DNA from 4 places in the Sinorhizobium sp. BJ1 genome. Region 2 is predicted to be linked to each of the others. Evidence: predicted binding sites of a transcription regulator. Region 2 holds the regulator's gene; each other region holds the start of a gene.
What was found. Region 2 encodes LexA, which represses DNA repair genes until DNA is damaged. Its sites were predicted from a motif close to TGTTCNNNNTGTGTTCNG; they were not measured.
Positions count from the first base shown of each region.

Region 1 (5,583 bases), on a different contig from region 2:
TCCCTCCCGGACATGATTCATGAAAACGACCTTGGCGAGAGGAAGTTCCAATCGCCCGAAAACAGCTGCGAGAAAATGGGACATCCCTGCCCTGGTGCGCCACTCTTGTGGGAACAACGGCGGCTACGTGGCGTTATGAGCGCTTACGGGAGACGAGCCATGAACAAGCAGGGAAAAACCCGTTCCTCCTCGACTGCTGTGCGTCCACTCGATCCGCCGGGCGTCGACGAGCCAATCGATGCGTCGCCGCGTCAGGGAAAGCAATCGCAGACGACGGTCCGGCAACAGATCACCGACATGCGTGAACGTATCGCCGAACTCGAGGCAGAAATCGATGCCATTGCGACCGAGGCGCATACCGCCGTCGGGACACTGCCCGGCGCCGACCGGATTGAAACGGCCAAGGATGTGGTCGCCGAGAAGCGGGACGAAATCCAGAAGCTGAAGGCGAGCCTGGAGGAGATCGAAAGGCTCCTGGCTACCCGGTAGAGATCCAGGTTCACCTAGAAGACGACCATCCACACGCCGCGCCAGAAGAGCGAATTGGGGCCGTCGAGGTGTTCGCGCTCGTCTGCCTTATCGGGCTGCAATAGCTTTTTCGCTGGCCGCGACCGTCCCTCGGACAGTAGGCAGTGTCGCTCCTTGTGTTCCTCCTCAGCGTCCGGCTTTCTGATGGTGAGCATCATGCGCAATCCCTCTTGCGGGCATGCTTCCGAGTCGGTTTCGACTTAAGCAGGCATGCAGTTGCTACAACCTCCCTTGTGCGTCTGATAAGAGGCACAAGGCGTTGGGAAAACCCGCCGGTCAAGGAAAGGGTTCCAAGTGGTTTGCCGCTCAGTCGCGGTCGATGAACTTGAAGAAGCGGCTGACCTTTCCATCCGCCGTCTGGTCCTGGTAGAGGAAGGCCAGCTTGTTCTCGTCGAAAATCCTGAAAAAATCTTCCCAGGAGATTTCCTCCAGCCTCTGCTCAGGCTTGCCAAAATCGATGCGCAGCAAACCGCCGTCGGATGCGCCCCTGACGCGTGACGGGTGGCCGTCGCGGCTCTCTGCCCATTGGCGGATCGTATCGTGATCGGTCGTGGTCTTCGAAGCGCTCACCGGAACCTCCTTCAGCTTTGGGCCTGTCTCGCAACGCTCGTCGACTCTAATCGAACGGTACGGTGATTGTTCCCGTCAGCTCAGTTGCGGCGGCCTTTGACGGCGGCACCCGCATCGTCCCTTTGACCTACTTCTACCTCCCGCTCCCAGCCGAACACGCTCCGCCCGCCAAAGCGGGGCGAATTTCTGAACTCGCCCGCAACGATCTCCTTGAGGTCCGGCCCGGTGACGTAACGCTCCATTCGGCGCGACTGCTCGTCGAGCCGCCTCAAGGCGGCCAGTTCTTCCTCTCGCCCGAGCCGCCCCTTCTCAACCGCCGATTTCATCACATTGATCGTCTCGTCATAGACCTTGAGCGGCACCGGAAAGGGATGGCGGTCCTTGCCGCCATGGGCCAGCGAAAAGCGGGCCGGATCGGAAAAGCGGCACGGCGTGCCGTGGACTACCTCGGCGACCATGGCGAGCGCCTTGACGGTGCGTGCGCCGACGCCCGGCACGAGAAGCAATTCCTCGAAATCTTTCGGCCCGCGATCGGCCGCGGCGGCGAAATTGGCGTGCAGGCGTCGCATGTTCACGTCGCTTTCGCGCACATCGTGATGGGCCGGCATGACGAGATGCGGCAGTATCAACTGGGCTGGAGCCGCCAAGGCGGGGCCGCGAGACTCGATCATCGCCACCTCGCGCACCAGCCCATCGGGCCCGAATGCGCTCAGGAGATCGACCTGGCTTGCCCGCGAGCGCGCCGCACGCCGGTCCGCCAGATTGATGATCTTGCCCTGCCCGCGCCCCTCGATCGCCGCATGCGGCGAATTTACGAAGCTTTCCAGGCCTTCGGAAAGCCAATGATAGCGTCTCGCCTGGCGCCGGTCGCCGTTCATGCCCTGCTGGATGACGACCCACTTCGCGTCATCCGTGACGACGAAGCCATGGAGATAGAGGTCGAACCCGTCCTGAACGGCGGCGCTGTCGACCTTGGCAACGAGGCGGCTCGCATCGGCAAGCGCGGCACCGTCGAACCCAATGCGATCGCCGATCATGACAAGTTCGCCCGGCGTTTTGCGGGAATGTTGGCCGCGGCCGCCACAGACGTGAATGCCAAGTTCGCCCGAAAGCGGCGTGAGGCCGCGCTTCAAGGCGCCAATGACGCTGGTGGTGATCCCCGACGAATGCCAGTCCATGCCCATGACCGCGCCGAAGGACTGGAACCAGAACGGGTGGGCAAGCCGCCTCAGGAATTCATCGCGCCCGTAATGGTGGACGATCGCCTCGGTAATCAGCGTGCCGAGCCGCGTCATGCGGTCGCCGAGCCATTTCGGAACACGGCCGCCATGCAGCGGTAGATCCGCATTGCCTGCTCGTTGCGCCATTTTATCCGGTCCTCGCTTGGATCTCCGATGCCACACTACATGCTTCGGATGTTCGCGGAAAGTTCTCAGTGGCTGCGCGAGGAATCCGGGCGCAACGTTGGCGAGCGCGAAATGGGAGACTACATAGGAGCTGCACAGATCGGGGAGCTCTATCGATTGCAGTGGGACGACAGCTTCTTTGCACGCGATGCCGTTACGGTCGCCGCCGATCTGATCGGCGCGGAATTCGCAGTCTCCGAGGTCGGCGGCATCATCGTCGAGACGGAAGCCTATCTGCCGGACGATGCGGCCTCGCACAGTTTTACCGGCGCCACGAACCGCAACCGATCGATGTTCGGCCCGCCTGCACATGCCTATGTCTATCTATCCTACGGCCTTCACTGGTGCCTGAATTTCGTCTGCCTGCCGGGCAGTGCCGTGCTCATCCGCGCCATCGAGCCGAGATGGGGGCTGGAGACGATGCGGGAGCGGCGCCGCGTTTCGCAGGACAGACTGCTCTGTTCCGGGCCGGGACGGGTCGGTCAGGCCTTGGCGATCGGCAAGGAAGAAGATGGCTTGCCGCTCGACCGAAAACCGTTTCGATTGAGCCCGACGGCAAAACGGCCGCCCGTTTCCGCTGGCCTTCGCGTCGGGATTTCCAAGGCCGTCGAGCACCCCTGGCGCTTTGGGCTAGAGAACTCGCCTTTCCTCAGCCGCAACTTCTAGCCCCCTCATCGAGGCTCGATTTGCTCGTAGGTGCATTGGCGTGGATCCTTGTCCGGCCGCCAGCGCATCAGCTTCGTGCCGTGACGAAAGCGCCGGCTGCTGACGTGATCGAATCTCACCTCTACGACCAATTCGGGGCGGACCGGTTCCCATTCGCCGCTGCGCTCCGTACTCCAGCGGCTCGGACCGCCGGGCGCCTTGCCGGTGAAGCCGGGTGGCTCCCGCAAGGCCTCCAGCCGACGCGTCAAGGCCGGCCGCTCCTTGTCGGAAATTGTCGCGGTGAAGCCGACGTGGTTCAGCGTCCCGTCCGTGTCATAAAGGCCGAGCAGGAGGGAACCGACCTCTTGGCTGTCGCTCTCGTAGCGGAAACCGCCGACGACACAATCCGCCGTCTTCAGGCGTTTGACCTTCAGCATCGCCCGCTCGCCGCACGCGTAAGACCCATCGCGCCGCTTTGCCACGACTCCGTCGGTGGCGCCCGCTTCCCATGAGGTGAGCCAGCCCTCGGCCTGATGGCGGTCTAGGGTGAAGGGCGAAAGCTCAAGCTGCGCCGCAACGGAATTCTCTGCGGCGAAGGCATCCAGTGCAGCTCTCCGGGCGACGAGAGGCTTATCGATCAGGATTGCTCCATCCGTATCGACAAGCATGTCGAACAGGATGAGGCGCGCAGGCGTTTGTTGCGAGAGCTTCTGGACGCGGCTTGCCGCCGGATGCAGGCGCATCTGCAGGGCGTCGAAGGAAAGACGCCCATCGACTTCGATCACAAGTTCACCATCGACGACGAACTGCGCCGCCTCCAACTGGCGCATGAGCGCGATGATCTCCGGGAAAAAGCGTCCGAGCGGCTTGCCGGATTTTGCCCGGAGATCAACCTCCTCGCCGGACTTGAAGGCAAGGCAGCGGAAGCCGTCCCATTTCGGTTCATACTGCCATGCCCCATCGCTCGGAAGCTCCTGAGCGGAGCGTGCCTCCATCGGCGCCGTGCTGACAGGCAGGGGGAAGCCGGCGGCAGATCCCCCTCCCCCGGCCGCCTTCGCCTTTGCGGTCGGGCGCAAGCTGCCGGCTTCCTTGGTCGATTTTCGATGCGCGGGTGACGGCATCCTCCCCTCCCTTACCGGCGCTGGCCTACCTCAGCTTCACGGCGGGCTCTCTCGCCCAGACACGCAGCTTGCCGAGTTCCTTGAGGAAGGAGGCGACGCTCCCGGCGTCGGTGAGCTCGATCGTGCCCTCGTCAAGAGACTCGGCAATGCCGGCTCTCTGCATGAGGGGGAGCGCCGTACCCACATAGCCGATATATTTGCAATGGGCGAAGGCGTCCGCCACGAAATCGCGGGCGGTGGCGACATCGATGAGATCGGCGGCCGCCTCTTGCGACGTAAGTAGGACCACCGCGTCGTAGAGCACGGATGGGCCGCCATCGAGCATCTGGTGGGCTGCGACCCGCTTTCCGTCCGAGGCGGTGAAGCCGCCGACCTTCGGGGCGATGAGTTCAAAGGCCGCCTTCTGCTCCGCGACCGCAGTGATCAAAGCATTGAGAAGCGCGGCATCCGCGCCGTCCGTCGCGAGAATTCCGAGTTTGCGGCCTTCGAAGCGCTTCGGACCACGCTCGATGATGCTGAGCGCCGGCGACGGGTTGAGATCCTGCCGCGTGGCGACGGCGGCTTCGGCCGGCTTCGGCATCGTCGGCAATCCGAGGGCATGCGCCACCTTCTTTCCAAGCGTCTCGTCGATGTTGAGGAGATGGGACACCATCCGCTCGCGGATCACCGGCGTCTGCACCTTGCTCAATTCGAAGGTCAGGGCATCGGCGATATGGCGCTGCTCGGGCGGGGTCTGGCTGATGAAAAATTGGCGGGCCTGGCTGTAGTGATCGGCGAAGCTCTCCGCCCGAATGCGAAGCTTCGCTCCCTGCTCTTCCGACGCGAAATGGCGGAAGCCTTTGATCGGCGACTCGCGCGGTCCCTCGCCCCAGGAATTCGGCTGGTAGTTCACCCGGCCGACCGGATTGCGCATGGCCATGTGGCCATCCTGCTGGAAGTGCTGGAAGGGACATTTGGGCGCGTTGATCGGCAGATGCGTGAAGTTCGGGCTGCCGAGCCGCTTCAACTGCGTGTCGAGATAGGAAAAATTGCGTCCCTGCAGCAGGGGATCATCGCTGAAGTCGATGCCCGGCGGCACGTTCTGCGTCATGAAGGCGACCTGCTCGGTCTCGGCAAAGAAATTCTCCGGCATGCGATCGAGTACCAGCCGTCCGACCGGCTTCGTCGGCAGCACCTCCTCCGGAATGATCTTGGTTGGATCGAGAATGTCGAAGTCGAACGTGTCGGCGAACTTCTGATCGAAGAGCTGCACGTGGAGATCCCACTCGGGGAAATTGCCGGACTTGATGGCCTGCCACAGATCGCGCCGATGG
Region 1 covers NZ_NWTH01000011.1:136,411-141,993, reverse strand. Annotated here, with positions in the region: gene CO676_RS17375 (hypothetical protein) at 160-489, shown strand; gene CO676_RS17370 (hypothetical protein) at 504-683, opposite strand; gene CO676_RS17365 (hypothetical protein) at 835-1,098, opposite strand; gene CO676_RS17360 (DUF763 domain-containing protein) at 1,179-2,465, opposite strand; gene CO676_RS17355 (DNA-3-methyladenine glycosylase) at 2,577-3,170, shown strand; gene CO676_RS17350 (ATP-dependent DNA ligase) at 3,176-4,270, opposite strand; gene CO676_RS17345 (catalase) at 4,296-5,583, opposite strand, start outside.
Region 1: a site for LexA is predicted at 2,515-2,532, ahead of CO676_RS17360 (DUF763 domain-containing protein). Genes of this name have one in related genera too.

Region 2 (5,583 bases):
CAGCGACTTCTTAACGTGAGCCCGCTTATCGAGATGGGCGACAACGGTCGGAACACGGCGATAGTAGCGGTAGATGCCGCTCGCTGGATGTTTCACAACGTAACGTGAAAAATCATCCGACCTCATCGGATGCCGGTTCTCCACTGCCTTTGTAGGCCTAAAAGTACCCAAAAAGTACCCAGAATGGAAAAATCTAATCGTACTCCACGGGGCTTCACGCGTACGCATGTCACGGTAAGTCTTTGAAGATGCAATTAAAAAGGCCTGCACTATGAGGTGCAGGCCTTTTCTGAAACTGGCTCCCCGGGCCGGATTCGAACCGGCGACCTATCGATTAACAGTCGAGTGCTCTACCGCTGAGCTACCAGGGATCATCTGCGCCGCAGAAGTGAGGCTGCTAATACAAATGCTTTGTCGATTTGCCAAGCGGTTTTTCAAAAAAAATCTACGGTGCCGGTTGCGGGCCTGTGGAGAAAGCACCAACTGTTGGGAAGTTGGATGAAAGAGGCGTGATGACGAACGGCGGCAAGAAGAGGTACTTCGGCATCGATCCGCAAACGCGTCAAATCGTGCTCGGCAAGTGGCGGATCCCGTTGCCCGACTCGCCTGTATTGCGGATTTTGATCGGCTCGCTACTTGTTGTTTGCGGTCTGCTCGGCTTTCTGCCGGTCCTCGGCTTCTGGATGGTTCCGCTCGGCTTGCTCGTCCTGTCCCACGACATTCCTGCAGTGCGCCGTGCCCGCCGCAAGCTCGCCGTCTGGTGGGCCCGTCGACGGGGAACGCAGAATTCATCGGGGAAGTAGGCCACGCTCCGCAGCGACGCCGATTGAAACGCCATAAATCGCAGGCACCAACGGTGCCGCCTTGCAGGCTGTTCAAAGCTATTTGCGAATGTCCTTTTTAGACCTCTCCCTCTTGCGCTCCACATGGATTCGTTTTAAACGCCCGCCATCGCTCGATTTTCCGAGCACGAGAGGCCTCGTGGCGGAGTGGTGACGCAGAGGACTGCAAATCCTTGTACCCCGGTTCAATTCCGGGCGAGGCCTCCAAACAATTCCTTAAATATCACCGCTCAGCGCGATCGGTTTGAATCGCGCCGAAGGCCGGACATTCGAAAACGCCGGGTCGGCCTATCGCCCGCACCGGTCTCTACGCCTTCTCGACGTTCTCCGCCATGGCGTTCGCGTTCGCGCGCGAATTGCCGGCTTCCTTGATGATCTTTCGAGCCTGTTCTTCGGTGAGCTAGGGCTGTTCCGCAGCAACGCGGCGACGATCGCGCCCCGGGGATTTCCTGACCTCTGCCATGTGCTTCCTCCGACTTTCGCCGAATGACGGCGCCGAAGGAGGTAAGTCCCGTCTGTTGTGGCAGTGGGAACGACCGGGGGCTTGCCGGACGTGAGCGGTTCCAGGCAAAAGATAGTTCGGTGGTGGCCCTAATATTTGCGCCCGAGGCAGACGAACACTTAACAAGTCGCCAAGACTGCCCAAGCCGCTCAGTGATAGCGCCGCATCAGGCCGACGAGTTTGCCCTGAATCTTTACCCGGTCGGGACCGAATATCCGGGTTTCGTAAGCCGGATTCGCGGCCTCGAGTGCGATCGATGCGCCCTTGCGGCGGAATCGCTTCAAGGTTGCTTCCTCGTCGTCGATCAGCGCCACGACAATGTCTCCCGGGCTGGCGGTGCTCGTGTTTCGGATAATCACCGTATCCCCATCGAGGATGCCCGCCTCGATCATCGAATCGCCCTTGATTTCGAGCGCGTAGTGCTCGCCATTGCCGATCATCTCGACCGGTACGGAAATTTCGTGGGTGTTGTTCTGAATGGCCGAAATCGGCACGCCCGCGGCGATCCGCCCCATGACGGGCACCGTCATGGACGCGCTGTCGACCGGCGTCGGCGCAGGCTTCGGCGCGAGCGGGGGCTTGCCCAGGCTGCCCTCGATGACGCTCGGCGAGAAGCCGCGTCGCGGCTGAGAGGGAGCCGAATAGGCCTCGGGCAGTTTGATGACCTCGAGCGCACGGGCCCGATTGGGAAGCCGACGAATGAAACCGCGCTCCTCGAGCGCCGTGATCAACCGGTGGATGCCCGACTTCGACGCGAGATCGAGCGCATCTTTCATCTCGTCGAAGGACGGCGGGACCCCGGATTCCTTCATCCGTTCGTGAATGAACAGAAGCAATTCCTGTTGCTTGCGGGTCAGCATGCGCGTCACTCCAGATTCGCGAAACAAATCAAGAACAGAAACTATCCGTTCCATATGTGTTCCGCAAGCACTTAATATTCCGTGAACTTTAGCCGGGCGTCGAGGCGCGTCGCGGCAACCGGGAGCATTGCCGGACCGGAGTGACAAAGTGTTGGCGAGAGGCGCTTTCGGCGCAGCGTCGCACCTCGGGCGAACGTCCTCTTCGTCCGGGGGGACCTGCGCGTCGGCCTGACGAGCACTTCCTAGTAGGCGAGACGCAACCCGCCGGGGCTAAGAACGTCGAAATCAGGTTCAGGATAGGGGCCGTACCATTGGGTGTAGGTTGTGTTGCCCGTTGCACCCGTCGAAGCGCATCCTGAAAGTGTGAGAAGCGTGATTGCAGTGACGGCGATCAGAGATTTGAGGGGCATGATGTTCTCCACTTCCGGGAGTTGCCGATATGCAATGATGCCAGTAGCTAAGTCTCTCTCAAATCACGCTCTTTGGCAAGCGAGGGCCGATGCCAGAAGTCCGTTTCGGTCCGTGTAAACGCCGTGCCACCAACCTCCAGGGGTCCGGCCGGCGTTCCTTTACTTTCGGGACAGGCGATCGCGGCAGGTGAGGCGCGAATGCAGTTTCTGGTGGTGTTCCGGCGAGGGAAATCCTGGTGGAGTCGAAGGGAGTCGAACCCTCGACCTCCGCAGTGCGATTGCGGCGCTCTCCCAACTGAGCTACGACCCCAGCAAACCAAAGTATATAGGCGGATTTCACCGCCTTCGCCAGTCCATCCTTGTGCCGGGACGACCGCATGTTTTCCTAAAGTTGGGGTCGAGAAGGGTACGCGCCGCGGCGCCCGCTTCTTCACGGGGTGAGGATTTGCTCGAGTGTCGCGGCATCCTCGAGAAAGGCGGCCGGGTCGTCATTGGCGACGAATTCCAGCATCGCAAATCGCCGCCCGATCCAGCGAGACCGCGGAAGGGCGGAGAGGATCGTGCGCCAGTAGTCGGCCGCCGACGCCAAGGGAAAGCGGTTACGCTCCCGGTCCCAGGCGAAGACGTGGACATGGGACACATGCTGACCGACCCGCGCGACCTCGGCGAGCGCCTCCTCGACCGCGAGCCCGGGCCGCGGCTGCCAATAGAGATAGACATTGTCGTGGGCGATCGCCTCGATCAGGCGGCATGCCGAATCGGTCGTGTCCGTCAGGGATTGCGGATGATATTCCAACGACACGGTCACCTCGTGCCGCGCGGCCTCGGCGCCCATGTCGCGGATCGCATCTGCCGCAGCGCGTCTCTCAGCGGCGTTGTAGTCCTTGGAATCGCGCCGGCGCGTGCCGGGCCAAATGCGGATATTCGAGGCTCCGAGCGCGGTCGCACTTTCAACTGCGCGCACGAATTCGGAAAGGTCGTCGGTCGGTGGCGCGACGTAGGAGCCGTAGGATGTCGTCAGTCCAGCCCTTTTGCTGAGGCGCCCGACAATCCGGGCTATGGATGTCTTCCCGGGAGGAACATGAGCATCCCCCGCCCATTCGGCTGCGGCAATCCGGGCTTCTCTGGCCAGCTCGACAATTCTGTCCGGGGGCAAGCTACGGAAGGTGACGGTGCAGAGGCCGGCTTCGAAATTGCTCATGCCATGCGCTCCAAGTCGCTCTTGTGGATCTCGAATAGCAGCGGCCGATCCTCAAGAAAACGCTCGATTTCATCGACAGCCATTTCGCCGAGACGTGTCCTTTCGAGGCCGACGGCGCCGGCGATGTGCGGGGTCAGGAAAACGTTCGGCAGATCATAAAGAGGCGACGCATCTTCCGGCACCTCGGGATCTGTGACGTCGATGACGGCGTTGATCGCGCCCGTCTTCAACCTGTCGATGAGCGCGGTTTGATCGACGAGCGCCCCCCGCGCCGTGTTGATCAGGGTTGCCCCGTCCATCATCAAGGACAGCCGCCGTGCGTCGATCATGTGCCTCGTCTCGGGCAGCGCCGGCGCATGCAGCGAGACGATGTCCGAGTTCGCCATCAACGTATCGAGTTCAACTTTTTCCCCACCGAGGCCGGAAGCGCATTCCTGCCCGACCAGCGGATCGTAGAGCAGCACCCGATAATCGAAGGGGCGAAGGAGGTCGATCACCCGTCTTCCGATCCGCGAGGCGCCCACTATGCCGATCGTGCGGCGATAGTTTCCAATCGCCTGTCCCTGCAGGATCAGGGTCCGCTGGCGTCCTCTGTCGGCGGCATAGAGATCGCGGAAGCGAAAGACCTGCTTGCCCGCAAAAATGATTGCCGCGAGCGTGAACTCTGCGACAGGCACGGCATTGGCCACGGCCGCATGGCTCACGGTTATTCCCGCATCAAACACAGTCGTGTCGATCAGGCCCTTGACCGTTCCTGCCGCATGGACAACGAGGCGAAGGCGGGGCGCCGACCGAAGAACGGCCGCATCGAAGCGTGGAGCGCCCCAGCCGGTTACCAGGATTTCCGCTTCGGCGAGCAACCGCTTCGACCGGCTGTCGCCGAACACAGTCATCGGTTGCGGATCGAGTATGCGCGCAAGACCGTCGACCCGCGCGAGAAGTTCCGGCGTCAGGACGTGTTCCGTCCTTTCGGGCTGCATCGCAAAAGCCAGCGCCGGGCGGGTCATGGCTTGCGCCCCGGCGCCTGCATGGCACTGACGGTCACGCCTTGCTCCGCGATGGCGCGCAACGCGGCGATGTCCGGGGCGGCGGGCGGAACGTCCCAGTCGCTCGTTACGGCCGAGATGTCGCGAACCGCCAGGACGGCACAGCGAAGAATCGTTTTGCCAGCGGGAATCGTAGCCCGCAGTTGCGGTATCAACGTCTTTGCGGCGATGAGGTTGGTATTTGGTGGCGCCTTCTGCGCCAGACCTTGGCGCGCGACCATCGAGCCGAGGTCGCGAATTCCGCTGAAATCCTCTTCCCCGATGGCATAGGCCTCGCCTGTCGACGCGGAAAGCGTGTCGGCCTCGAAGTCTCGTCTGGCGATGGCAAAGCCGCCTTCGGCTGTTTCAAGCGGCCTCGGAGTCGTGATCCGGTGCACTCGCACATGCCAGGGTGAGGCCGGCAGCAGCCATGTCTCAACGACAACATCCGGCCAGGGCAACCACCTGGAAAAGAGCACATTGCCATCAAGCCGCGCCTCTTCGTTGGTCTCGCGCACGCGGTAATGAATGCCGTCGTCACTGAAAGCCAGCATGGAATCGAAGGCCCCGCCGGCAAAGGCCCGTTCGTCGCTCTCGACGCTGAAGCCGTAGCGCGTCGAATAAGCGAATTTCGCATATTTTTCCGAGCCGAAGCGCATCTGCCGGTTCTCCTGGCCGGAGGAAAGCGCCACGACGTCACCCTTGCAAGGCATCATCACCATGCCCGGATGACGGAGCGCAAC
Region 2 covers NZ_NWTH01000005.1:453,124-458,706, reverse strand. Annotated here, with positions in the region: gene CO676_RS36000 (DUF6538 domain-containing protein) at 1-126, opposite strand, end outside; tRNA gene CO676_RS10650 (tRNA-Asn) at 297-371, opposite strand; gene CO676_RS10645 (hypothetical protein) at 513-803, shown strand; tRNA gene CO676_RS10640 (tRNA-Cys) at 976-1,049, shown strand; gene lexA (transcriptional repressor LexA) at 1,494-2,204, opposite strand; gene CO676_RS35190 (hypothetical protein) at 2,447-2,614, opposite strand; tRNA gene CO676_RS10620 (tRNA-Ala) at 2,849-2,924, opposite strand; gene CO676_RS10615 (TIM barrel protein) at 3,045-3,815, opposite strand; gene CO676_RS10610 (hydroxyacid dehydrogenase) at 3,812-4,822, opposite strand; gene CO676_RS10605 (DUF2264 domain-containing protein) at 4,819-5,583, opposite strand, start outside.

Region 3 (5,583 bases), 150 kb from region 2:
CGTCGCTCGTCGAGGAGTGCCTCGACCCGACCAAGAACATCCCCGGCCTGTACCTTCAGCGCAGCCGCCAGCGTCTTGACGCGCTCATCCTGTTCGTTGAGGTAAGCCCGGGCCGCTTCGCCGGTCAGCGCCTCGACGCGGCGTACGCCGGCGCCCACCGCGCTTTCCGAGACGACGCGCACCAGGCCGATGTCGCCGGTTGCGGAGACGTGCGTGCCGCCGCAGAGTTCGACCGAATAGGGTTTTCCGGCCTTCGAGCCGCGAATGCCTTGGCCCATCGCTACGACGCGGACCTCGTCGCCGTATTTCTCGCCGAAAAGTGCCATGGCGCCCTCGGCGATCGCATCGTCCACGCTCATCAGCCGAGTCGTGACTGGCGTATTCTGGACGATGATCTCGTTCGCCATCTCCTCGACTTCCTTCAGTTCCTCCGCCGACATCGGCTTTGGATGGGAAACGTCGAAGCGCAGCCGCTCGGGTGCGACGAGCGAACCCTTTTGCGCCACGTGGGTGCCAAGCACCTCGCGCAGCGCCTCATGCAGCAGGTGGGTTGCAGAATGGTTGGCGCGCAGGCGCGCACGGCGCGCATGGTCAACGGTGAGTGCGGCCGCCTCGCCCGTCTTCAGAATGCCTTCCGCTACCACGCCATAATGGACGAAGAGCCCTTCGCCGCGTTTCTGCGTGTCGTTGACCGTAAGTTTCCCCGTTTCGGTGGCGATCACGCCGGTATCGCCCACCTGCCCGCCGGATTCTCCGTAGAAGGGTGTCTGGTTCAGGATCAACTGGACACTCTCGCCTTTGGTGGCGGACTCAACGACTGCGCCATCGCGGACGATTGCCTGGATCACGGCCTCAGCCGATTCCGTGTCGTAGCCGAGGAAGTCGGTCGCGCCGTGCTTCTCCTTCAGTTCGAACCAGATCGTCTCGGTGGCGGCTTCGCCGGAGCCGGCCCAATTGGCCCGCGCTTCGGCTTTCTGCCGATCCATGGCAACCGAAAACGCGTCAGTATCGACGGTGATGCCCTTGGCGCGCAGCGCATCCTGCGTCAGGTCGAGCGGGAAACCGTAGGTGTCGTAGAGCTTGAAAGCCGTTTCGCCATCGAACTGGTCACCCTCGGAAAGGCCGGCCGAAGCGTCTGCGAGCAGGTTCAAGCCGCGCTCCAGCGTCTTGCGGAAACGGGTTTCTTCGAGCTTCAGCGTTTCGGAGATCAGCGCTTCGGCGCGGACCAGTTCCGGATAGGCCCGGCCCATCTGGCCGACAAGCGCCGGCAAGAGCTTCCACATCAGCGGATCCTGCGCGCCGAGGAGCTGCGCATGACGCATGGCGCGGCGCATGATGCGGCGCAGCACATAACCGCGCCCCTCGTTCGAAGGCAGGACGCCGTCGGCGATCAGGAACGCGGAGGAACGCAGATGGTCGGCGATGACGCGGTGGCTCGCTCGACGGTCACCCTCGGCCTTGACGCCGGTCGCTTCCTCGGAGGCAGCAATCAGTGCGCGGAACAGATCGATGTCATAATTGTCGTGCTGGCCCTGCAGCACCGCGGCGAGGCGCTCCAGACCCATGCCTGTATCGATCGACGGGCGCGGCAGGTCGACACGCTCTTCTTTCGTGATCTGCTCGTATTGCATGAAGACGAGGTTCCAGATCTCGATGAACCGGTCGCCATCTTCCTCGGCCGAGCCGGGCGGCCCACCCCAGATCTGCTGGCCGTGGTCGTAGAAGATTTCCGAGCACGGACCGCAGGGGCCGGTATCGCCCATGGCCCAGAAGTTGTCGCTGGTCGGAATGCGGATGATGCGGTCGTCACCGAAACCGGCGATCTTCTTCCAAAGGCCAAAGGCTTCATCGTCGGTGTGATAGACGGTGACGAGCAGGCGCTTGGCGTCGAGACCGTATTCCTTGGTGATCAGGTTCCAGGCGAGCTCAATCGCGCGCTCCTTGAAATAGTCGCCGAAGGAGAAGTTGCCGAGCATCTCGAAGAAGGTGTGATGCCGGGCCGTATAGCCGACATTATCGAGGTCGTTGTGCTTGCCGCCGGCGCGCACGCATTTCTGCGACGTTGCCGCCGTCGTATACGGACGCTGCTCGAGGCCTGTGAAGACGTTCTTGAATTGCACCATGCCGGCATTGGTGAACATCAATGTCGGGTCGTTACGCGGCACCAGAGGGCTCGACGGCACGATTTCGTGACCGTTCTTGCGGAAATAGTCGAGGAACATCGACCGGATTTCATTCACGCCGCTCATCTTGCGTCCTATCTGTGCACATACCCGGCTGCAACCCACACGTTTTCCGCGCTTTGAGCCGTTATCTTTCAATCCCGCGTCTATCACCCATAAACGCCTGCCCCGATGACGCCGCCATCGGAACCACAGGCTTTTATCGTTCGCATATCATGCTGTCCAGACGGCAGCAAAAACCGGCCGATCTGACCGACGGCCGGTTGATGCAGCATCCAAACCCGAAGCAGCTCCTACATGTCGGCCGCTTCGTCGCCTTCGCTCTCCGGCCCGCCATTCTCGAGGAACCGATCGGCGATGAGCCCGGCGTTCTGCCGCAAGGACATCTCGATCTCGCGGGCCAGATCCGGGTTTTCGCGCAGGAAAAGCTTGGCGTTTTCGCGGCCTTGGCCCAAACGCTGGCTGTTGTAGGAGAACCAAGCCCCGGATTTCTCGACGATACCTGCCTTGACGCCGAGGTCGATGAGTTCGCCGGTCTTGGAAACGCCCTCACCATACATGATATCGAACTCGACCTGCTTGAAGGGCGGCGCCATCTTGTTCTTGACGACCTTAACACGCGTCTGGTTGCCGACGACTTCCTCGCGCTCCTTGACCGAGCCGATGCGGCGGATGTCGAGGCGGACCGAGGCGTAGAATTTCAGCGCGTTGCCGCCCGTCGTCGTTTCCGGCGAACCGAACATAACGCCGATCTTCATGCGGATCTGGTTGATGAAGATCACCATGCAGTTGGACTTGGAGATCGATGCCGTCAGCTTGCGCAGCGCCTGGCTCATCAGGCGGGCCTGCATGCCCGGCAGGCTGTCGCCCATCTCGCCTTCGATTTCAGCACGCGGCACGAGTGCTGCAACCGAGTCGACGACGAGCACATCGATTGCGCCGGAGCGAACCAAGGTGTCGGTGATTTCGAGCGCCTGCTCGCCCGTATCGGGCTGTGAGATCAGCAGGTTTTCGAGATCGACGCCCAATTTGCGCGCATATATCGGATCGAGCGCGTGTTCGGCGTCGACAAACCCGCAGATGCCGCCTTTCTTTTGCGCCTCGGCAATGGTCTGCAGCGCCAAAGTCGTCTTGCCCGAGCTCTCCGGCCCGTAGATCTCAATAACACGCCCCTTTGGCAGGCCGCCGATGCCGAGCGCGATATCGAGGCCGAGCGACCCGGTCGAGACGGTTTCGATCTCGACGACGCTGTCCTTCGATCCGAGCTTCATGATCGATCCCTTGCCGAACGAACGTTCGATCTGGGAAAGAGCCGCTTCAAGTGCCTTGCTTTTGTCCACCGATTTGTCCTCTACGAGCCGCAAAGAGTTTTGTGCCATTGGTCCACCTTTAGGTTATTGGAGCTATCGAGGCAATGAAGCCGCCGCAGGAGTTTTTGTACATGTTTTGTTCCGATTTGGCAATGACGCTTCAAGCAACTGAATAATAAGGATTATCTCCAGAGTGTTCGATTCCTGTTCACGGGATGTTGTACTCCGTTTCCAGAAATTGTCCGGCGGTTCAGTCTGACGTCTCGCCAATGGGCCGATTCGCCGATAGAGGTGTTCAAATGACGAAGCGGGAAATTGCCGTTCTGGGCGGCGCCCATATCGACCGGCGCGGCCGTATCAGCGACACGACCGTCCCGGGTGCGAGCAACCCCGGAACATGGTTCGAGGAAGCGGGAGGCGGCGGCTTCAACGCCGCCAGAAATCTCGCGCGTCTTGGCCATCGGGTGCGGATGATCAGCCCGCGCGGCGGCGATTCCGCCGGCGAGACGGTGGCAGCCGCAGCCGCAGCGGCGGGCGTGATCGATTGTCCGTTCACCTTTCTCGACCGGAAGACGCCGAGCTATACGGCGATCCTCGAAAAGGATGGCAACCTGGTGATCGCGCTTGCCGATATGGATCTTTACGCGTTGTTCTCGCCGCGCCGGCTGCAGCAGCGCGCGACGCGCGAACTCCTCGCGGCGAGCGATCTCGTGCTCGCGGACGCCAACCTGCCACAAGAGACGCTGACGGCGCTGGTCGAGGCGACCGCCGGAACGAACCGGATCCTGGCCGGCATCGCCGTTTCACCGGCCAAGGTTGTCCGCTACAGCCAATGCCTGGCCGGGCTCGACTTCCTCTTCATGAACGAAGCGGAGGCCCGTGCCCTGACGGGCGCCGAGGCTGCCGCCGCCGAGGAATGGCCGTCACTGCTGCGTTCCGCGGGCCTTTCCGGCGGCGTCGTAACTCGCGGCGGCAAGGCTGCGGTGGCCTTCGACCGCGAGACCGCCTGCCTGGCCGTACCGCCTGCCCTGCCCGCGCTTGCCGACGTGACCGGCGCCGGTGACGCTCTGGCGTCGGGCTTTCTTGCCGCCCTGCTCGACGGTATCGGTCTTGCCGGGTGCCTCCGGCATGGCATCGCCGCCGCCATATTAACACTCCACTCGCCCTTCGCCGCCGCTGTAGAGATGTCGCCGGGCAATCTTGCACGGGTGCTGACCCTTGTGCCGGAGCCGCAAATGCTGTCATGAAATCGGCAGCCGAACTCCAGGCGGGAAGCGGAAAAATGCACGGCAATTTTCCGCCACGCCCCACTCATTGGAAGCGAAAGACCATGACAAGACCCACCTCGCCCCTCCTGCCCATTGAATATTCCGATGAAGTCGCATCCGCCAAGGCGCGCGGCGCGCCGATCGTGGCGCTGGAATCGACGATCATCACGCACGGCATGCCTTATCCGGGCAATCTAGACATGGCGCGCAGCGTCGAGGCAATCATCCGCGACCAGGGGGCGGTGCCCGCCACCATCGCGGTAATCCATGGCATTCTTCACATCGGTCTCGATGACACGAAGCTGGAGGCGCTCGCGAAAACCCAGGGAGCCATGAAGCTGTCGCGCGCCGACCTCGCCTTTGCACTCGCCGAGCGCCGCACGGGAGCCACGACGGTCGCAGCAACAATGATCGCCGCCGCCCGCGCCGGCATCAGCGTCTTTGCGACCGGTGGCATCGGCGGTGTCCACCGCGGAGCCGAACAGAGCTTCGACATCTCCGCCGATCTGGACGAACTCGCCCGGACCGGCGTGATCGTCGTCTGCGCCGGCGCCAAGGCCATTCTCGACATACCGAAGACGCTCGAAGTGCTGGAAACGAGAGGCGTCCCGGTCGTCACCTATGACAGCGAGACCTTCCCCGCCTTCTGGTCGCGCGATTCCGGCATCAAGAGCCCACTGATGCTGAACAGCCCGGCGGCTATCGCCAACTTCCAGCGGATGCGTGACGTGCTCGGGGTCGAAGGCGGCATGCTGGTCGCCAATCCGGTTCCGGAAGAAAGCGAGATTCCGCGCGAGGAGATGGAAATCTACATCGCGCGTG
Region 3 covers NZ_NWTH01000005.1:302,045-307,627, reverse strand. Annotated here, with positions in the region: gene alaS (alanine--tRNA ligase) at 1-2,249, opposite strand, end outside; gene recA (recombinase RecA) at 2,477-3,562, opposite strand; gene CO676_RS09900 (carbohydrate kinase family protein) at 3,793-4,740, shown strand; gene CO676_RS09895 (pseudouridine-5'-phosphate glycosidase) at 4,824-5,583, shown strand, end outside.
Region 3: a site for LexA is predicted at 3,620-3,637, ahead of recA (recombinase RecA). Genes of this name have one in related genera too.

Region 4 (5,583 bases), on a different contig from region 2:
CTCGAGGCGCACGCGCTTGCGGCGGCGGAAATCGCCGACGTGGACGGCATCGTCGAAATACCCGGGGCGATCGCCTTCCTCAATTCCTTGCCGCCGGAGCGCTGGGCAATCGTCACGTCGGCGCCGCTCGAACTGGCCAAGCGCCGTCTCGCCGCAGCCGGCATTCCCGTTCCGCACCACATGGTTACCGGTGAGGATGTCACGGCGGGCAAGCCGGATCCGCAAGGTTACCGTCTCGCCGCTCAGAGGCTCGGCGTCCGCGCCGAGGACTGCCTCGTCTTCGAAGACGCCCCGGCCGGGATACTCGCGGGTAGCTCCGCCGGCGCCGAAGTGGCCGTGATCACCGGCGCTCATGCGGCGGCAAACGGAACACCGCACCTGACCTTGGAGCACTATGCGGACGTCGAGGCCCGCATCGGCGGCGACGGCTGGCTTTCGCTCCATCGACGCCGGGGCATTCGATTCTAACGAGCAGGCAAGGACACTTCCCTAACGCCACATGCCGCGCATGCGAGCCCGGACATCGACGCGCAATTGCTGCGCCTCACGATGGCCTGCCGCAGCCGAAGTGACAACAGGCCAGGCCAAGCACTCGAAGAATTGCAGAAGAGTTACGGGAATGAAGCGACTGCGCGAGGCATAGACGTGCCGGTCGCCCTGGGCATTTTGGCCATGCGTGAAAAAGCGCTGCGGCGTGACGAGATGCAGGCTGTCCTTGGCGCGGGTCATGGCGACATAGAGCAGGCGCCGTTCCTCCTCGACCTCCGCGGTGCTGCCAACCCCGAGGTCGGAGGGTATGCAGCCGTCGACGCAATTGAGGACGAAAACGGATTTCCATTCCTGTCCCTTGGCTGAGTGGATGGTCGAGAGGATGAGATAGTCCTCATCGAGCAGCGGCACGCCCGCCTGATCGCTCGTGGCGTCCGGCGGGTCGAGCGTGAGTTCGGTCAGGAAGCGCTCGCGCGACGGATAGCCGGCGGCGATCTGCTCGAGCTGCAAGAGGTCGGCCCTGCGCATCTCGGCGTCCTCATGGATGCGCTCGAGATGCGGTTCGTACCACGCGCGGGCGATGCTGATTTCGGACGGCCAGCCACTCCGGCCGGCCCGCAAGGTCTGCAGCATGTCGACGAAGGACGTCCAGCCATCGCCCGAGCGAGGCGGGGCGGGGATTTCTGAGAGCGCCGCCAGCGGCTCCAAGTCGGCGGCGATCGCATCGAGCACACGCCCGGCCGTCTGCGGACCGACGCCCGGCAGCAATTGCATCAGCCGGAATCCCGCCACCCGGTCGCGGGGATTTTGGGCGAAGCGCAAGGCCGCAAGCATGTCTTTCACATGCGCGCTGTCCAGGAATTTGAGGCCGCCGAACTTCACGAACGGAATATTGCGGCGGGTCAATTCCACTTCGAGCGAGCCGCTGTGGTGCGAGGTGCGGAAGAGCACGGCCTGTTGCTTCAGGAGCATTCCGCATTCGCGGTTCTGCAGCACCTGGTCGACGATATAGTTGGACTGATCGGCCTCGTCGCGCACGGTGACGAGCCGCGGCCGTTCGGCCGATTCCCGCTCGGTCCAGAGGTTCTTGGTGAAGCGCTCGCGGGCAAGTTCGATAACTCCATTGGCGGCAGCGAGGATCGGCCGTGTCGAGCGGTAATTCCGATCGAGCGTGATGACCTCCGCAGCGGGCGTGAACGTCGCCGGGAAATCCAGAATGTTGCGCACCGTCGCGGCGCGGAACGAATAGATCGACTGCGCGTCGTCGCCGACGACCGTAAGGCCCCGTCCTTTCGGCTTCAAAGCCATCAGGATCGAAGCCTGCAGCCGGTTGGTATCCTGATATTCGTCAACGAGCACGTGATCGAACCGCCCACCGACATCCTCGACGAGAACGGCATCGCCCATCATCTGCGCCCAGTAGAGCAGCAGGTCGTCGTAATCGAGTACGTTCTGCGCCTGCTTCGCCTCGACATAGGCGCCGAAGAGCGCGCGCAGCTGCTTTTCCCAGGCGCTACACCAGGGAAAATTATCGCGCAGCACCTCATCGAGCGGCTGTTCCGCATTGACCGCCCGTGAATAGATGGCAAGGCAGGTTGCCTTGGTCGGGAAACGGTTTTCAGTCTTCGAGAAGCCAAGCTCGTGCCGGACGATGTTCATTAGATCGGCGCTGTCTTCCCGATCGTGAATGGTGAAATCCGGATCGACACCGATTTCCGCCGCATGTTCGCGCAGAAGCCGCGCGCCGATCCCATGAAACGTTCCCGCCCAGGCAAGCGCGTCGGAAACGGTGCCGGCTTTTCCGCCGAGCACCTGACTGCAGATGCGTTCGACCCTTCGGCCCATCTCGGCGGCCGCCCGGCGCGAGAAGGTCATCAGGAGGATACGGCGGGGATCGGCGCCATTGACGACCAGATGCGCGACCCGGTGGGCAAGCGTGTTCGTCTTGCCCGAGCCGGCACCAGCGATAATGAGAAGCGGACCAACGGTACTGACGTCCGGCCCGACACCGTGTTCGACCGCACTGCGCTGGCGCTCGTTCAATTTTTCCAGGTAAGCCGCGCTCATCAGCCCTCGTCCCGCCTCCAGTTGCGCTCGCGCGACGTGAACACCTGTTAAGGCTGCGGGATTGCCGCGAATCGAGCAAGAACGGACAAGGAACATAGCCGCAGTTCGACAGCCTGCAAAGCGGCGCCGCAACTGGCGCGCATCATTTCGTTCGAGCGGCTTTCGCTAATGGGTGCTGGTGCGATGCGCGGCAGCACTCGCCGGCTGCTTCGTTTGCTGGCGTCGCGCGAAAGATCGGGCGTTTCTGCGCGCAACTCTCAAGGCGGCCAATGTCGGCTGCCACCATCCCCTGGAAAGCGCCTCGGGCCCAGGCTCCCGGCGGGCCGGCCATGTCGCAATGAGTTCGGCAAGGGTCGGGGCGCGCCATCTTCCCCAGACATGATCGACGGTTCGGTCGGCATGAGGATAGTATTCCGCCAGCGCCGCCGCCTCGGCGACTTCGCCGGCGAGTTCGACAAAGACGATGATTCCATACTGCTTTGTTGCAACAGGACGACCTAGGGGCGGTAGATCGTCAGCGGGCAGGGGATAGCGGCGCCGGCGCCGTTCGGCGGCGCGCGCGCTCGCCGCTCTTAGGGCCTCGGAATCTTTTTGCGCCTCGCGGCGGCGTTTCCTTTCCTCGGGCTCGCTTCGTCGCGCCGCCTCCTCGATCTCGGGCCAGCGTCCCAGCAGTTCTTCATAGGACCGGAAGGGCACGCGCCAGGCCCGCAAGTCTTCGTCCCAGTGTGCCCAGGGAATTTCGCGCATCGCTTCGATCACCGATTTCGAATAGGGCGTTCGAACCCGCAGGTCATCGCCGACCTCGAGATACCGGCTGTCGATGGGCTCGAAATCATAAGCGTCGCGGCCTTTGACATCCCCATAGACGTCGTTGCGCTCGGCCTCCCGTGCCAGCCATCGTTCGATGCGACGGGCGGCCATCTTGCCCGGCACGAACCAGCTCTTGCGTTCGTCGTCCCATCGGGCGCGTGGAAACGCCTGGCGAAACCGCTCGACGGCGCTCCGGTCATAGGCGAAGGCCGCGAACTCGCCCTGTCGAGCTTCCTTTCGGAGCCTCCACTGATTGTGCGGAACCATGGCCAGTCTCCACGCTCTCGACAGTAACGTTGCGCTTGGTTGCTTTGTTCGTTTCAAGCGAGATTCCGGCAGCCACGTGCATTTCGGAGCGGTCCAATGGAACCCGCCTCGTCCTCTGCGAGTTTCCCCCTGCACTAGGAGGAACGATGCCCAAGGTCACGGACACGATCAGCTACCCCCAGCCAACGGACCGCCGGTTAGAGTGCGAGCGTGCGCTGGAAGAGGATTTTCAAGTCTTCACGAGCCTGGCGGAGGGCGCCGGTTGGTCGTGGCAAGAGATCGCGCTCGCTCTCATGGAACTTACCGAAGACTATGTCATGGCAATGAGCACGAGCACGAAAATTGCCGAGAGCAACACCGCCCCATTCCCCGGGAACAAGACCCTGCACTGACGGCCGGGGATATTGAAGAAATTGTGCGAGCCGCTCCTAGTCGCGGAAGCAAACCGTCAACAGAACAAAGCAGTGTCCGCATGATTTGCGGACACTGCTTACCAACGTTGGGGACATTGGTTGCCGCCCCAAGAGTGGGGACTGACATCCTTAAATTCATGAAGTCTACAATGGTTCCATTGCGACGGTCAGGCGCCGCCACCCTGCCGTTCTGCTGGAAGTGCGGGAAGCCGGTGATCGAGCGGGCCTGTTCTCAACGGGGCGCCCACAGGGAAATCAGTCTTTCGGACGTATGCACAGCTTCTTCAGCATTTCGACGTCGCGAACGCCGGATTGATAGACGGAGATCAATCTTGCGGCGATTTCGTTCGCCTTCTCGCCGCTGCTGTCTACGCCTCTTTCCTCCAAGATCTGTTCGAAGATGCTGTGCAGCAGGTCCACCTCCATGGGGCCGAAAGTGCTACACCGGTCGCGAGACGTCAACATGGTTCATCTCCTCTCGACGGGGGCGGATTCGCACATCCGTAACGCCCGAGCGTGTGCCGGAAACCATCAGTGTATCCCTGATTGAGACGAAGACGAGTCACTGCAGGTAGCGGCGTTGCGGCACTGCGCAAGTGCTGGTTTGTCCCGCGGGAACTGCCGCCCGAGCTCGGCGGATGATCGGCTTGCAGCAGCTTGAAAGACTCCCCGCGGCTGCTACTACTGGATGTGCCGCTGCAGCCGTTTTCTCGACAAGATCAGGTGCAGTGATGGCGGAAACTTTTGAATTCGCCCCGCCAGCCGAATGCTTGCATTAACGAAGACGGTCTAAAATCGAGGACATGGCGAAGGATATCACCCGACTCATTGAACTCTTCGAGGCCTCTCCTGTTCTCGTCGCGGCCTACGACGAGTTCGATAGGCTGCGCTACGCCAACGCGGCATTCCGATCAGCCTATTTCATCGAAGCGGATGAGACGCCCCTGTGGCCGGATCTGATGCGGCGGAATTTCCAGGCCCAAAGAGGAACCGTCATTCGCGCAGGAGACTTCGAAGAATGGCTGCGAGCGACCCAGTCGCGACGCGGCAAAGTCGGGTTCAGGGCGTTTGAAACCGATCTGTTCGACGGGCGCTGGTTTTGGATGACAGAAACCGTCGAGAAAGACGGATGGATGCTTTGCGTCGCCACCGATGTGACTGGCATCAAGGCCAAGACGCGCGCGGTACGACAGGATCGGGACCTGGCGATCAAAGCTTCCTACACCGATGAATTGACCGGGGTCGCCAACCGCCGCTTCGTGACGGCGAGAATCGAAGACATGTTGCAGCGGCACGGCGGCAACCAGGCCTCGCCAGGCTGCCTCTGCGTGCTGGACATCGACCGCTTCAAGAGCATCAACGACCAGTTCGGCCATCAAACCGGCGATTCGATCCTGAGAGACTTCGCCATGCGCATTCACCGTCTGGTGCGGCGCACCGACTGCTTCGGAAGGGTCGGCGGCGAGGAATTCGTGCTCACCCTTCCAGCCACTCCCATTGAGCAGGCCAAGCTGATCCTCGAAAGGATGCTCGCCTC
Region 4 covers NZ_NWTH01000019.1:95,851-101,433, reverse strand. Annotated here, with positions in the region: gene CO676_RS22175 (HAD family hydrolase) at 1-468, shown strand, start outside; gene CO676_RS22170 (ATP-dependent helicase) at 490-2,556, opposite strand; gene CO676_RS22165 (DUF5710 domain-containing protein) at 2,722-3,633, opposite strand; gene CO676_RS22160 (hypothetical protein) at 3,780-4,025, shown strand; gene CO676_RS22155 (hypothetical protein) at 4,302-4,511, opposite strand; gene CO676_RS22150 (GGDEF domain-containing protein) at 4,850-5,583, shown strand, end outside.
Region 4: a site for LexA is predicted at 2,634-2,651, ahead of CO676_RS22170 (ATP-dependent helicase). Genes of this name have one in related genera too.